DNA from 2 places in the Azonexus caeni genome. Region 1 is predicted to be linked to the other one. Evidence: predicted binding sites of a transcription regulator. Region 1 holds the regulator's gene; the other holds the start of a gene.
What was found. The regulator FNR, encoded in region 1, switches genes on or off when oxygen is low (the NO sensors DNR and NnrR bind a similar motif). The targets are predictions, from matches to a motif close to TTGANCTAGNTCAA.
Positions count from the first base shown of each region.

Region 1 (5,906 bases):
CTTGCCTTCGGCATTGCGGCCGTAGCGCAGGCAGGTGTCGTGGATGTCGACCATGATCTGGTGCAGCCGGGTGTCGACTTCCTCGCGCGGCCAGGAGAGGCGCATCGCGTTCTGGCTCATTTCCAGGCCCGAGGTGGCAACGCCGCCGGCGTTGCTCGCCTTGCCCGGGGCGTAAAGCACGTCGCTCGCTTCGAACAGCTTCACCGCTGCTGCCGTCGACGGCATGTTGGCGCCTTCGGCGACGCAGATCGCGCCGTTGGCGAGCAGGGTACGGGCGTCGTCGGCGTCGAGTTCGTTCTGCGTCGCGCAGGGCAGGGCGACGTCGACCGGCACCCGCCACGGCTTCTCGCCAGGCAGGAAACTGGCGCCGACGCGCGCAGCGTAGTCGCTGACCCGGCCGTACAGATGGTTCTTCACCTCCATCAGTTCGGCGAGTTTTTCGGCGCTGAAGCCGTCCTCGTCGACCACCGTGCCGCTCGAATCGGAGACGGTAACGACGCGGGCGCCGAGCGCCATCGCCTTCTCGACCGCATACTGGGCGACGTTGCCGGCGCCGGAAACGCTGACGCGCAGCCCGTCGAAACTGCGGCCGCGCTGCTTGAGCATTTCCTCGGCGAAATAGACGGTGCCGTAACCGGTCGCTTCCGGGCGGATCAGCGAACCGCCGAAGCTCAGGCCCTTGCCGGTGAACACGCAGTCGGCGCGGTTCGAGAGCTTCTTCATCATGCCCGCCATGAAGCCGACCTCACGGCCGCCGACGCCGATGTCGCCGGCCGGCACGTCGGTGTCGCTGCCGATGTGGCGGAACAGTTCGCTGACGAAGGCCTGGCAGAAGCGCATCACCTCACTCGGGCTGCGGCCCTTCGGGTCGAAATCGGAGCCGCCCTTGCCGCCACCCATCGGCAGCGTCGTCAACGCATTCTTGAAAGTCTGCTCGAAGGCGAGGAACTTGAGGATCGACAGGTTGACCGAGGGGTGGAAGCGGATGCCGCCCTTGTAGGGGCCGATCGCCGACGAATGCTGGATGCGGTAGCCGCGATTGACGCGCACCTCGCCGTGATCGTCCACCCAGGAGACGCGGAAGGTGAGTACCCGCTCCGGCTCGACCAGGCGGTCGAGCAGGCCGTGTTCGGCGTAGCGGGGGTGGTCCTCGATGAACGGCCAGAGGCTCTCGATGACCTCGGCGACCGCCTGGTGAAACTCGGGTTGCCCGGGGTTTCGTGCGGCAACATGTTGATTGAATTCTGCGAATGACTTGTAGCGCACGCGGCGGGCTCCCTTTGTTCTTGTTGATCAGTGTGCTGCGGTCGAGGCCGGCTGGATGACCTCGACCACGGTCAGCCGGCGGCTGCTGCCGCCGGGGAAGTCCCAGTCGATTTCATGGCCGACGCCGAGGCCGATCAGCGCGGCGCCGACCGGGGCGAAAACGGAGACCTTGCTGGCCGCCGGGTCGGCCTCGTCGGGATAGACGATCTCGACCTGGCGGCTGTTGCCGGTCTCCTGTTCGGTATAGCGGACGCGCGACCCCATCGTGACGATGTCGGCTGGTATTGATTCGTCGGGGATAACAATGGCGCGCTCAAGCTCGTCGCGCAGATCGTCGGGCGGCTGGATTGCCATCAGGCGAACGAAGTCGCTCTCCCTGATGATCAGGTTGTTCTGCTGCATTTATATGAATTTTCTGGTGATTTTTGTTGATCGGTTTTTTGTGTCGCGGGATTGCGGATGGTAAAAGGAAGTCCGGGGCTTGATAAGCCGGCGACTTTGCACAAGACTGTTTCCTTTTTAATAACAATTGGAGCGCGTGTGCACGACATCAACGACATGCTGCTGTTCGCCCAGGTGGTCAAGGCGCGCAGTTTTTCCGGGGCGGCGTCGCGCCTGGGGATTTCCAAGTCGCGCGTCAGCAAGTCGGTGGCGCGGCTCGAGGCGGCGCTCGGCGTTCGCCTGCTGCAACGCAGTACGCGCCGGCTCAGCCTGACCGAGGTCGGCGAGGCTTACTTCGAGCATTGCGACCGCATCGTCGACGAAATGGCGCAGGCCGAGAACACGATCGGCAGCCTGCACCGCGAGCCGCGCGGCAAGCTGCGCTTCAGCGCGCCGGTCGCCTTCAGCACGCTGCACGTGGCACCGGCGCTGGCCGATTTCATGCTGCAGTACCCGGAGCTGTCGGTGGACATGACGATCAGCGACCGCCTGGTCAATCTGGTGGACGAGGGCTACGACCTGGCGCTGCGCATCGCCCCGGTGCCCGGCGACAATCTGGTCGCCCGGCGGCTGGCGCCGATCCGTCGCAAGATCTGCGGCAGCCCGGCCTACCTGGCGCGCTGGGGGGTACCGGAAAAGCCGGAGGACCTGGCCGGGCACAACTGTCTCGACTACACCTACCTGACGACGCAGGGCTTCTGGCATCTGCGCGGTCCGGCCGGCGACATCTCGGTGCCGGTGGCGGGCAAGCTGCGCATCAACGACGACGAGGCGCTATCGCAGGCGGTGCTGGGCGGGCTGGGGTTGGCCTTGCTGCCGACCTTCATCGTCGGCAGCGAGCTGCAGGCCGGGCGTCTGGTCGAGGTGCTACCCGGCTACGTGCCAGTCGAGCGCTTCATTTACGCGGTGCATCTGCCGAACCGGCACCTGCCGCTGAAGGTGCGCGCCTTCATCGATTTCCTGCAGCAGCGCTTCGGCGACGAGCCGGAATGGGATCGCCCGGCATCGCCGGGCAGTGCGCGCCGCTGGCTCGGGCTGAGCCGTTAGGCTCAGCAGCGGTGGTTCATCAGCGCCTTCAGGCCGCTGACGTTGAGGATGCGGATGTGCTTCTGCTGGACCGCGATGTAGCCTTCTTCCTGGAATTTGGAGAAGGCGCGCGACACGGTTTCCAGCTTAAGGCCGAGGTAGCTGCCGATTTCCTCGCGCGTCATGCGCAGGTAGAACTCGGCGTGCGAGAAGCCGCGCGCCGTGAAGCGCTGCGACAGGTTGAGCAGGAAGGCGGCCAGCCGCTCTTCGGCGCGCATCGTGCCGAGCAGCATCATGACGCCGTGGTCGCGGACGATTTCGCGGCTCATCACCTTGTGGAAGTGATGCTGAAGGTTGTGGATCTCGCGCGACAGGCTTTCCAGGCGGTTGAACGGGATCGCGCAGATCTCGCTGTCTTCCAGCGCGATGGCGTTGCAGGTGTGGTGTTCGGTGCTGATGCCGTCGAGGCCGAGCAGTTCGCCGGCCATCTGGAAGCCGGTGACCTGGTCGCGGCCGTCCTCGAGCAGGACGTCGGTCTTGAAGAAGCCGCTGCGGATCGCGTAGATCGAGTCGAAGGACTCGCCGGCGCGGTACAGGTGATCGCCGCGCTTGATCCGGCGGCGGGTCGAAATCAGGTCGTCGAGACGCTCCAGTTCATCGAGACTGAGACCGAAGGGAAGGCAGAGTTCCCGCAGGTTGCAGTTGGAACAAGCCGTCTTGATGACGGTCAGCGAAATCTCCTGATTCAGCGGGATTGGGCTGGGCATTGGCAACCTGCGTTGGCTTGATCCATGTCAACCGGAAATGCGATCCATCCCCACATAATCGGGCCAAAACTTGGCGCCATGTTCAATGAATTTCGCAACTGAAAACCTCGTCTTCGACCCACAGATCATTCGCCGTTTCGACGTAAACGGCCCCCGCTACACCTCGTATCCCACTGCCGACCGCTTCGTCGAGGCTTTCGACGCCGAGGCTGCCGCTCTCTGGCTCAGCAAGCGCAACATCGGCGGGATCAGCCGACCGCTCTCATTATACTTCCACATCCCTTTCTGCAACACCATCTGTTATTACTGCGCCTGCAACAAGATCATCACCAAGGATCACGGGCGCAGCGCCAAGTACCTGAAATACCTGGGCAAGGAGCTGGCGCTGCAGAGCGCCGCGCTGGAAGGCAGCGAAGGCGAGCATGAGGTGATCCAGCTGCACTGGGGCGGCGGCACGCCGACTTTCCTGTCGCACGACGAAATGCGCCAGTTGATGGCGGAAACCCGACGGCACTTCAAGCTGCTCGACGGCGGCGAGTATTCGATCGAAGTCGACCCGCGCAAGGTCGATACGGCCACCGTGGCGCTGCTCGGCGAACTGGGTTTCAACCGGATGAGCGTCGGCGTCCAGGATTTCGACGAGCGCGTGCAGGTTGCGGTCAACCGCGTGCAGACCGAGGAAGAAACGGCCAATGTGATCAGCGCGGCACGCGCCAACGGTTTCAAATCGGTGTCGATCGACCTCATCTACGGTCTGCCCTTCCAGAGCGTGATGGGTTTCAACCGGACGCTGGAACGCGTCCTGGCGATGGACCCGGACCGCCTGTCGATCTACAACTACGCGCACCTGCCGGGGCTGTTCAAGCCGCAGCGGCGGATTGCCGACGCCGACCTGCCGAATGCCGACACCAAGCTGCAGATCCTGGCGCTGGCGATCAAGAAGCTGACCGATGCCGGTTACGTCTTCATCGGCATGGACCATTTCGCCAAGCCCGACGACGAGCTGGCGGTGGCGCAGCGCCAGGGGCGCCTGCACCGCAACTTCCAGGGTTATTCGACCTACGCCGACTGCGACATGCTGTCCTTCGGCATCTCGTCGATCAGCAAGGTCGGTCCGACCTACTACCAGAACGTCAAGACGCTCGACGAGTACTACGACCGGCTCGACGCGCCGATGCTGCCGGTGGTGCGCGGCATCGAGCTGACCGCCGACGACATCCTGCGGCGTTCGATCATCCAGGCGCTGATGTGCCATTTCGAGCTGTCGATCGAAAGCATCGAGAGTTCGCACCTGATCGACTTCCACAAGTATTTCGCGGCCGAGATCGAGGATCTGCGCGAGATGGAACGCGGCGGTCTGCTCAAGATCGAACGCGACTGGATCACCGTGCTGCCGCCGGGGCGCATGCTGGTCCGTGTCATCGCCATGGCCTTCGACCGCTACCTGCGCGCCGACCGGCAGCGGACGCGTTACTCCAAGGTGATCTGAGCGGCGTGTCAGGAAGGCCCGGGGCGGGTTACACTGCGGGCTTTCCTGTCGCAAGCCTTGCCCCATGCCTGATTCCGGCTTCCTGGCGCTGTTTCTCGTTGGTCTGCTCGGTGGTGCGCACTGCGTCGGCATGTGCGGCGGCATCGTCGGCGCACTGGCGATGGGTAGTCCGGCCCGCTGGTCGATGCATCTTGCCTACAACGGCGGTCGCATCCTCTCCTATGCCATTGCCGGGGCAATTGCCGGGGCGCTCGGTGCCGCCGGACTGGGACTCGAAGGACAGGTGCCGGCGCGGCTGATCCTCTTCCTCTTCGCCAACCTGATGCTGGTCGCGCTCGGCCTCTACCTGATCGGCGTCACCCGGGCGCTGGCCTTCACCGAACGGCTCGGCCAGTCGCTGTGGCGGCGGCTGCAGCCGCTGACCCGGCGTTTCCTGCCGGCGACGCGGGTTGGCCAGGCGTTTCCGCTCGGTATGCTGTGGGGTTGGTTGCCCTGCGGCCTGGTCTATAGCGCGTTGGCCAGTGCCTTGGCGGCCGGTTCGGCGCAGCGCGGCGCGCTGCTGATGCTGGCCTTCGGTGCCGGCACCCTGCCCAATCTGCTGCTCGCCGGCATCTTGCTGGCGCGGCTCAATGAATTCGTGCGGCGGCCGATGGTGCGCTGGACTTCCGGGCTGCTGGTGCTCGGTTTCGGCGTCTATGGCCTGCTGAGTTTGCCCTATCTGCTGGAAGCGAGCTGAGATGGAAAAGCAATCCGCCGAGCAGGTCGTCGAATTCGCGATTGGCGGCATGACCTGCGCCGCCTGTTCGACGCGCCTGGAAAAGGTGCTCAACCGGCAACCCGGGATGCAGGCCAACGTCAATCTCGCCGCCGAGCGTGCGCGCGTGCGCCTGAGCGGGGTCGGTGCCGAGGCGGTGATC
Region 1 is NZ_JBKJAD010000007.1:78,424-84,329, forward strand. It holds gene gdhA (NADP-specific glutamate dehydrogenase) at 1-1,266, opposite strand, end outside; gene rnk (nucleoside diphosphate kinase regulator) at 1,294-1,668, opposite strand; gene ACLIIZ_RS09590 (LysR family transcriptional regulator) at 1,807-2,754, shown strand; gene fnr (fumarate/nitrate reduction transcriptional regulator Fnr) at 2,757-3,500, opposite strand; gene hemN (oxygen-independent coproporphyrinogen III oxidase) at 3,586-4,989, shown strand; gene ACLIIZ_RS09605 (sulfite exporter TauE/SafE family protein) at 5,054-5,725, shown strand; gene ACLIIZ_RS09610 (heavy metal translocating P-type ATPase) at 5,727-5,906, shown strand, end outside.

Region 2 (5,906 bases), on a different contig from region 1:
GGGTCGATCGCGACCCGGCGCAGGGTTTCGGGATGGGCGGCGGTTTCCAGTTCAAACATGAGGTGCTCCGATCAATCGAATTTGAGCAGCGGGTGCTCGATGCGCGGCGTGCGGCCGGTCAGCAGGTCGGTGAGGAATTTCCAGATGGTGTCGGCGGACGGCGGGCAACCGGGCAGGAAGTAGTCGACGCGAACCACTTCGTTGACCGGATAGACCTTGTCGAGCAGCAGCGGCAGTTCCGGATCGTCGGGAATCGCCGTCGCGCTGCCGTCCGGCGTGCGGTACACCTGGCTCAGGCACTTGCCGACGTCGAGGTGATTGCGCTGCGCCGGCAGTCCGCCATTGACCGCGCAGGCGCCGAAGGCGACCAGGATCTTGGAATTGGCGCGCAGCTCGCGCAACACATGGACGTTCTCGGCGTTGCAAACGCCGCCTTCGACCAGCGCCAGGTCGCAATGCTGGCTGCAGTGCTTGATGTCGGTGATCGGCGAGCGGTCGAACTCGACCAGCGCGGCGAGTTCGAGCAGGCGTTCGTCGATGTCGAGGAAGGACATGTGACAACCGAAGCAACCGGACAGCGAGGTGGTGGTGACGCGCAGCTTGCGCGGATTCATCGGTGCGTTCATTTCAGCGCTCCTCGGTTTCGGCCGCCGGCACGATGGCGATGTGCCGGCGGGCCAGGTAATCGACCTGACGGCTGATCGGCTGCTCGTCGAACTGGCGTTCGCCGATCGGTACCGCGTAGCCGACGCGCTTGACCAGGATGGCGCCGACCGGGCAGACGTGGGCGGCGGCATCGTCGATGCTCAGCGCGCTGTCGCCGAGCCGGCCGCTCGGCGAATTGACGACGATGTGCGATTCGGCACCGCGCCCGGCGAGCATGAACACGTTCTTGCCGTCGATGTCGCGGCTGGCGCGCACGCACAGTTCGCACATGATGCAGCGGTTGAGATCGAGCCAGACGTCGGGATGGGTGGTATCGATCGGCCGCACCGGGTAAGCGTGGCGGAAGTGCGGCGAAACCATTTCCAGATCGTAGGCGAGCGCCTGCAACTGGCAGTTGCCGCTCTTCTCGCAGCCCGGGCAGAAGTGGTTGCCCTCGACGAAGAGCATCTGCAGCAGCACCCGGCGCCTGTCGTTCAAGGTCGGCGTGTTGTTCTCGACCTCGATGCCGGGCATCGCTTTCTGCGTACAGGCCGAGCCGTTGCGCCCGTTGACGATCACCGTGCACAGCTTGCAACTGCCGTGCGGCTTGAGGTCCGGGTGATGACAGAGGTGCGGGATATAGACGCCGGCGGCGAGGGCCGCCTGCAGGATGGTCTGGCCGGGCGTGAAGGGAATGCGCTGGCCGTCGATGGAAAAGCTGTTGGCGTTGCTGGTGTCGCTCATGCTTCTTCTCCCAGGTGGGCGGCGGCATCGTCGCGGCCGGCGAGTTCGCGGGCGCGGGACAGGGCGGCGTCGAGGTCGAAGGCCGGGACGAAGTCGGTTTCGGCCAGCCGGCGCTCGTAGGCGGGACGGAATTTCTGCACGGTGTCGGCGACCGCGTTGCCGGCGGTCTGGCCGAGGCCGCAGTGGCTGCCCGGTTTCAGGACCTGCTGCAGGCGCAGCAGCTCGTTCATTTCGTACTGCGTGCCGCGGCCGTCGGCGATCTTGTCCATGATCTCCTTCATCAGCACCGTGCCGACCCGGCACGGCGTGCAGAAGCCGCAGGATTCGTGAGCGAAGAAGTGGGCGAAGTTGCGCGCCACCTCGAACAGGTCGCGCTGCTTGCCGAAGATCATGAACGAGCCGGCGGTCGGCACATCCTCGAAGGCGATCCGGCGGCCGAACTCGCGTTCCGACAAACAAACGCCAGAGGCGCCGCTGACCTGCACGGCAATCGCGTCCTGGGCACCGCAGTCTTCCAGTACCTGGGCGATGCGTACGCCGAAGGCGTATTCGTAAAGCCCGGGCCGCGCGCAATCGCCGGCAACCGACAGGATTTTGGTACCGGTCGACTGCTTGGTGCCGATCGCTTCGTACCAGGTGCCACCATGCAGGGCGATCTCGGTGACCTTGCACAGGGTCTCGACGTTGTTGACCACGGTCGGCTTGCCCATGTAGCCGGAGGTCACCGGGAAAGGCGGGCGGACACGCGGGCGGCCGGCCTTGCCTTCGAGCGATTCGATCAACGCAGTTTCCTCGCCGCAGACGTAAGCCCCGGCACCGAGATGGATTTCGATGTCGAAATCGAAACCGGCGACGCCACCGATGTCGCGGCCGAGCAGACCGGCGGCGCGCATGCCGGCGAGGTAGGCTTCGAGCGGCTGCAGCAGGTAGAGGTATTCGCCGCGCAGGTAGAGGAAGCCGTGACTGGCACCAACCGTGTAGGCGGCGATGACCATGCCCTCGAACACCCGGCCGGCGTAGGACTGGAGCAGGACGCGGTCCTTGAAGGTGCCCGGCTCGCCCTCGTCGGCGTTGCAGACGATGTAGCGCGGCGTGGCCGGGGCGTTGCGGCAGGCTTCCCACTTGACGGCGGTGGTGAAGCCGGCGCCGCCGCGGCCGCGCAGGTTGGACAGCTTCATTTCGGCGAGCATGCCGTCGCGGCCGCGGGCGATCGCCGCGCGCACTGCCTTGCCCGGCTCGTGCGGCGTGCCGAGCAACATGTCGGCACGGCGGATGTTGTCGTCGACGCGGAAGAATTCGGCCGGCCACTTGTCGAGCGGCACCTGGCCGCGGATCAGATCGCAGATTTCGTCGACCCGGCGCAGCGTCATCCGGGTGATCGCCCGGTTATTGACCAGGATCGCCGGCCCCTGGTCGCACATGCCGGTACAGGAGCAATAGTCGATGCTCACCAGCCCGTCGTCCGACACCTTGCCCGGTTCGAGTTTGAGGCGCTTCGACATGTGCTCGAACAAGGCCTGGTTGCCGGCCATGCGGTCGGTGATGTTGTCCGAGAAGAGGACCCGGTAGCGGCCCCGGTTCTCGCGGTAGAAGAAGGCGTAGAAGTCCCGCGTGCTGTGCACCTGGGCATACGGAATCTTCAAGGCCTCGGCCAGATGGGCCGCGGTTTCATCGGAAATGAAGTCCACGGCTTCCTGGACCTCGCGCAGGATCTGCACAAGACGGTCCGCTCGCCAGGCGTGGCGCTGCAGGATCGGCTCGATCAGACTGGAAATCTCGGCTGAGACAGACACGGTAGGCATCCCCTGGAAAACAGACCACAACACTCTAGAGCTTTGTCCCGGCGCGAATTTGCGCTGGATCAAATAAACCCGAGGTCAACAGCGAAAAGTAGCTGCCGGATATTCGTAAAACACTGATAAGGAAAGTGTTTTTTAGCCAATACAGAAAATGACAAAAGGATTTTTTATCGCAGCGCAACAAGCCGCGTCGGCAGAAGTTAGCCAGCGTTTTTCGACGCTGCAGGAGATTTGCCGGGCGATGCCGTGCCACATGACGAAACCGCCACCCATTTGATGCAACAAAGTAGCGGATGGACGTCACAATTGCCCGCGGCAAAACGTGCTAATCTGCGCCGCATGGTGCAGCGCAGCATGCGCGCTGCCGCTTTCACGACAACCCTCCGCGAGAAAACCCATGAGTTCCAGCAATTCCACCACCGCCCTGCCGCTGGCCGGCAAGAAGGGCATCGTCACCGGCATCGCCAACGACAAGTCGATCGCCTACGCGGTCGCCCGCGCCATCGTCGAACTCGGCGGCGAAATCGCCGTCACCTACCAGAACGAGAAGACCGCCAAATACACCCAGCCGCTGGCCGAAGCCCTCGGCGCCAAGCTCTTCCTCAAGCTCGACGTCGCCGAGCCGGGCTGCCTCGAAGGCGTCATCGCCCAGTGCGGCGAAGCCTTCGGCGAAATCGACTTCGCCATCCACTCGATGGCCTTCTGCAACGCCGACGACCTGCACGGCCGCGTCATCGATGCGTCCGAAGCCGGCTTCGATTCGGCGATGAACGTTTCCTGCCACAGCTTCCTGCGCATGGCCAAGGCGCTGGAGCCGCTGATGGCGCACGGCGGTTCGCTGATCACCATGTCCTACCTCGGTGCCGAACGCGTCGTGCGCAACTACGGCGTCATGGGCATCATCAAGGCAGCGCTCGAATCGGCCGTCCGCTACATGGCTTACGACCTCGGTCCCAAGGGCATCCGCGTCTTCGCCGTGTCGCCCGGCCCGATCATGACGCGCGCCGCTTCCGGCATCGCCAACTTCAACAACCTGCTCGAATCCGACGCCCAGAAGGCGCCGCTCGGCCGCACCGTGACCATCGAGGAAGTTGGCGCCCTGACCGCCTTCCTGTGCACGCCGGGTTCGTCGGGCATGACCGGGCAGACCATCTACGTGGACGCCGGCGCCCACATCGTCGCCTGACCCCCGCAGCGGCGCGGGACGACCGGTGTCGTCCTGCGCTATGCTGACGCCTGCCCCAAGCGGCGGATACGACATGAGCGAACCGACAACCCCGATCATTCCCGACCCCGTTCCCGACCACCCCCTGCTCAAGGGGAGGAAGGAAATCGGTCGCGGCGAAAGCACCATCGTCGTCGAAGGCGATACCGTCGACGGCCAGGAACGGGTCTTCAAGATTCTTTCCTCGCCGACCGACTACGCCTATTACACGGCGCCCGACCGGCCGACCGGCCGCCATTTCCCGATCGTCTACGCCGATCATGGCACCGCCGGCAAGTCGAGCCGCGGCTTCCCCTTCCACGTCGTCGAGGTCGAAAGGCTCTATCCGCTGCCCGGCAGCGGCGAGACGGCCGAGGTGGCGACCAAGATCTCGACCGCCTATTTCGACGCCTGCATGATGTGGCGCAACCTGGCCCAGGACATGGGCCGCATCGCCCTGCACCACCTGACGGCGACGCCGATGGGCTGGGCCGATACGGTACGCGAGTCGCTGCAGGCGCTGGAGACCTTTTCCGGCGAATACGGCGCCCTGCCCGACCTGATCAAGGCCGACAACCTGATGATGCGCAAGGACGGCACGCTGGTCTTCTCCGACCCCGTCTTCATGGAATGACCTTTCGCTTATTTCCCGGAACGGGCCCACGATGACCATCAACCGCGTTTTCTACACCTCGCGCAAGCTCGCCGAATCGCTGTCCGGCAACCCCTACATGGCGGTGATCTCGATCACCGACCCGACGACGCCGCAAGCCCGGCTCGACCCGCTGTTCCGCCACGTGCTGCGCCTCTCCTTCTTCGACGCGGTGCCGGCCGACGAATTCATGCCGCCGCTGCCCGGCCTCTTCGACCGGACCATGGCGCGCCGCGTCGACGAGTTCGTGCGCGAAATCCACGGCGCGCCCTTCGAGATGTCGATGATGGTCCATTGCGAATACGGCGTCAGCCGCTCGGCCGCCGTCGCGCTGTTCGTCGAGGCTGCCACCGGCGCCCCGCTGGAAGCCCGCGAATTCACCTACGAAGCCAATCTCTGGGTGGTCGACAGCCTGCAGGCCTTGCACCCGGGGATGGAAATCGACATTCCGTCGCCGCTGGCCGCCCGCGAGCGGCGGGCCAGCGCACGCGCCTGAACCTTTCTGCCGGAGCCGCCAGATGTCCGAAACCCATTACCTGAGCAACAAGACCTACGATGAAATCGCCGTTGGCGACAGCGCCAGCCTGACCCGCACGCTGATGCCGGAAGACGTCAAGCTGTTCGCCATCCTGACCGGCGACTTCAACCCGGCGACGATCGATCCCAATTACTCGGAAAGCGGCATGTTCCGCGAGGCGATCGCCCACGGCATGTGGAGCGGTTCGCTGATTTCGACCGTGCTGGCCACCCAGTTCCCCGGCCCGGGCACGATCCTGGTCGACCAGGCGCTGCATTTTGCGCGGCCGGTGACGATCGGCGACCGCATCGTCATCACCGTCACCGTCAAGCACAAGTTCGACCA
Region 2 is NZ_JBKJAD010000016.1:9,852-15,757, forward strand. It holds gene ACLIIZ_RS14450 (Ni/Fe hydrogenase subunit alpha) at 1-59, opposite strand, end outside; gene ACLIIZ_RS14455 (NADH-quinone oxidoreductase subunit B family protein) at 72-626, opposite strand; gene ACLIIZ_RS14460 (2Fe-2S iron-sulfur cluster-binding protein) at 628-1,389, opposite strand; gene ACLIIZ_RS14465 (NAD(P)H-dependent oxidoreductase subunit E) at 1,386-3,191, opposite strand; gene fabI (enoyl-ACP reductase FabI) at 3,586-4,374, shown strand; gene ACLIIZ_RS14475 (acyl-CoA synthetase family protein) at 4,448-5,026, shown strand; gene ACLIIZ_RS14480 (hypothetical protein) at 5,058-5,540, shown strand; gene ACLIIZ_RS14485 (bifunctional enoyl-CoA hydratase/phosphate acetyltransferase) at 5,563-5,906, shown strand, end outside.
Region 2: the regulator FNR is predicted to act here: its motif matches at 3,241-3,254, upstream of ACLIIZ_RS14465 (NAD(P)H-dependent oxidoreductase subunit E).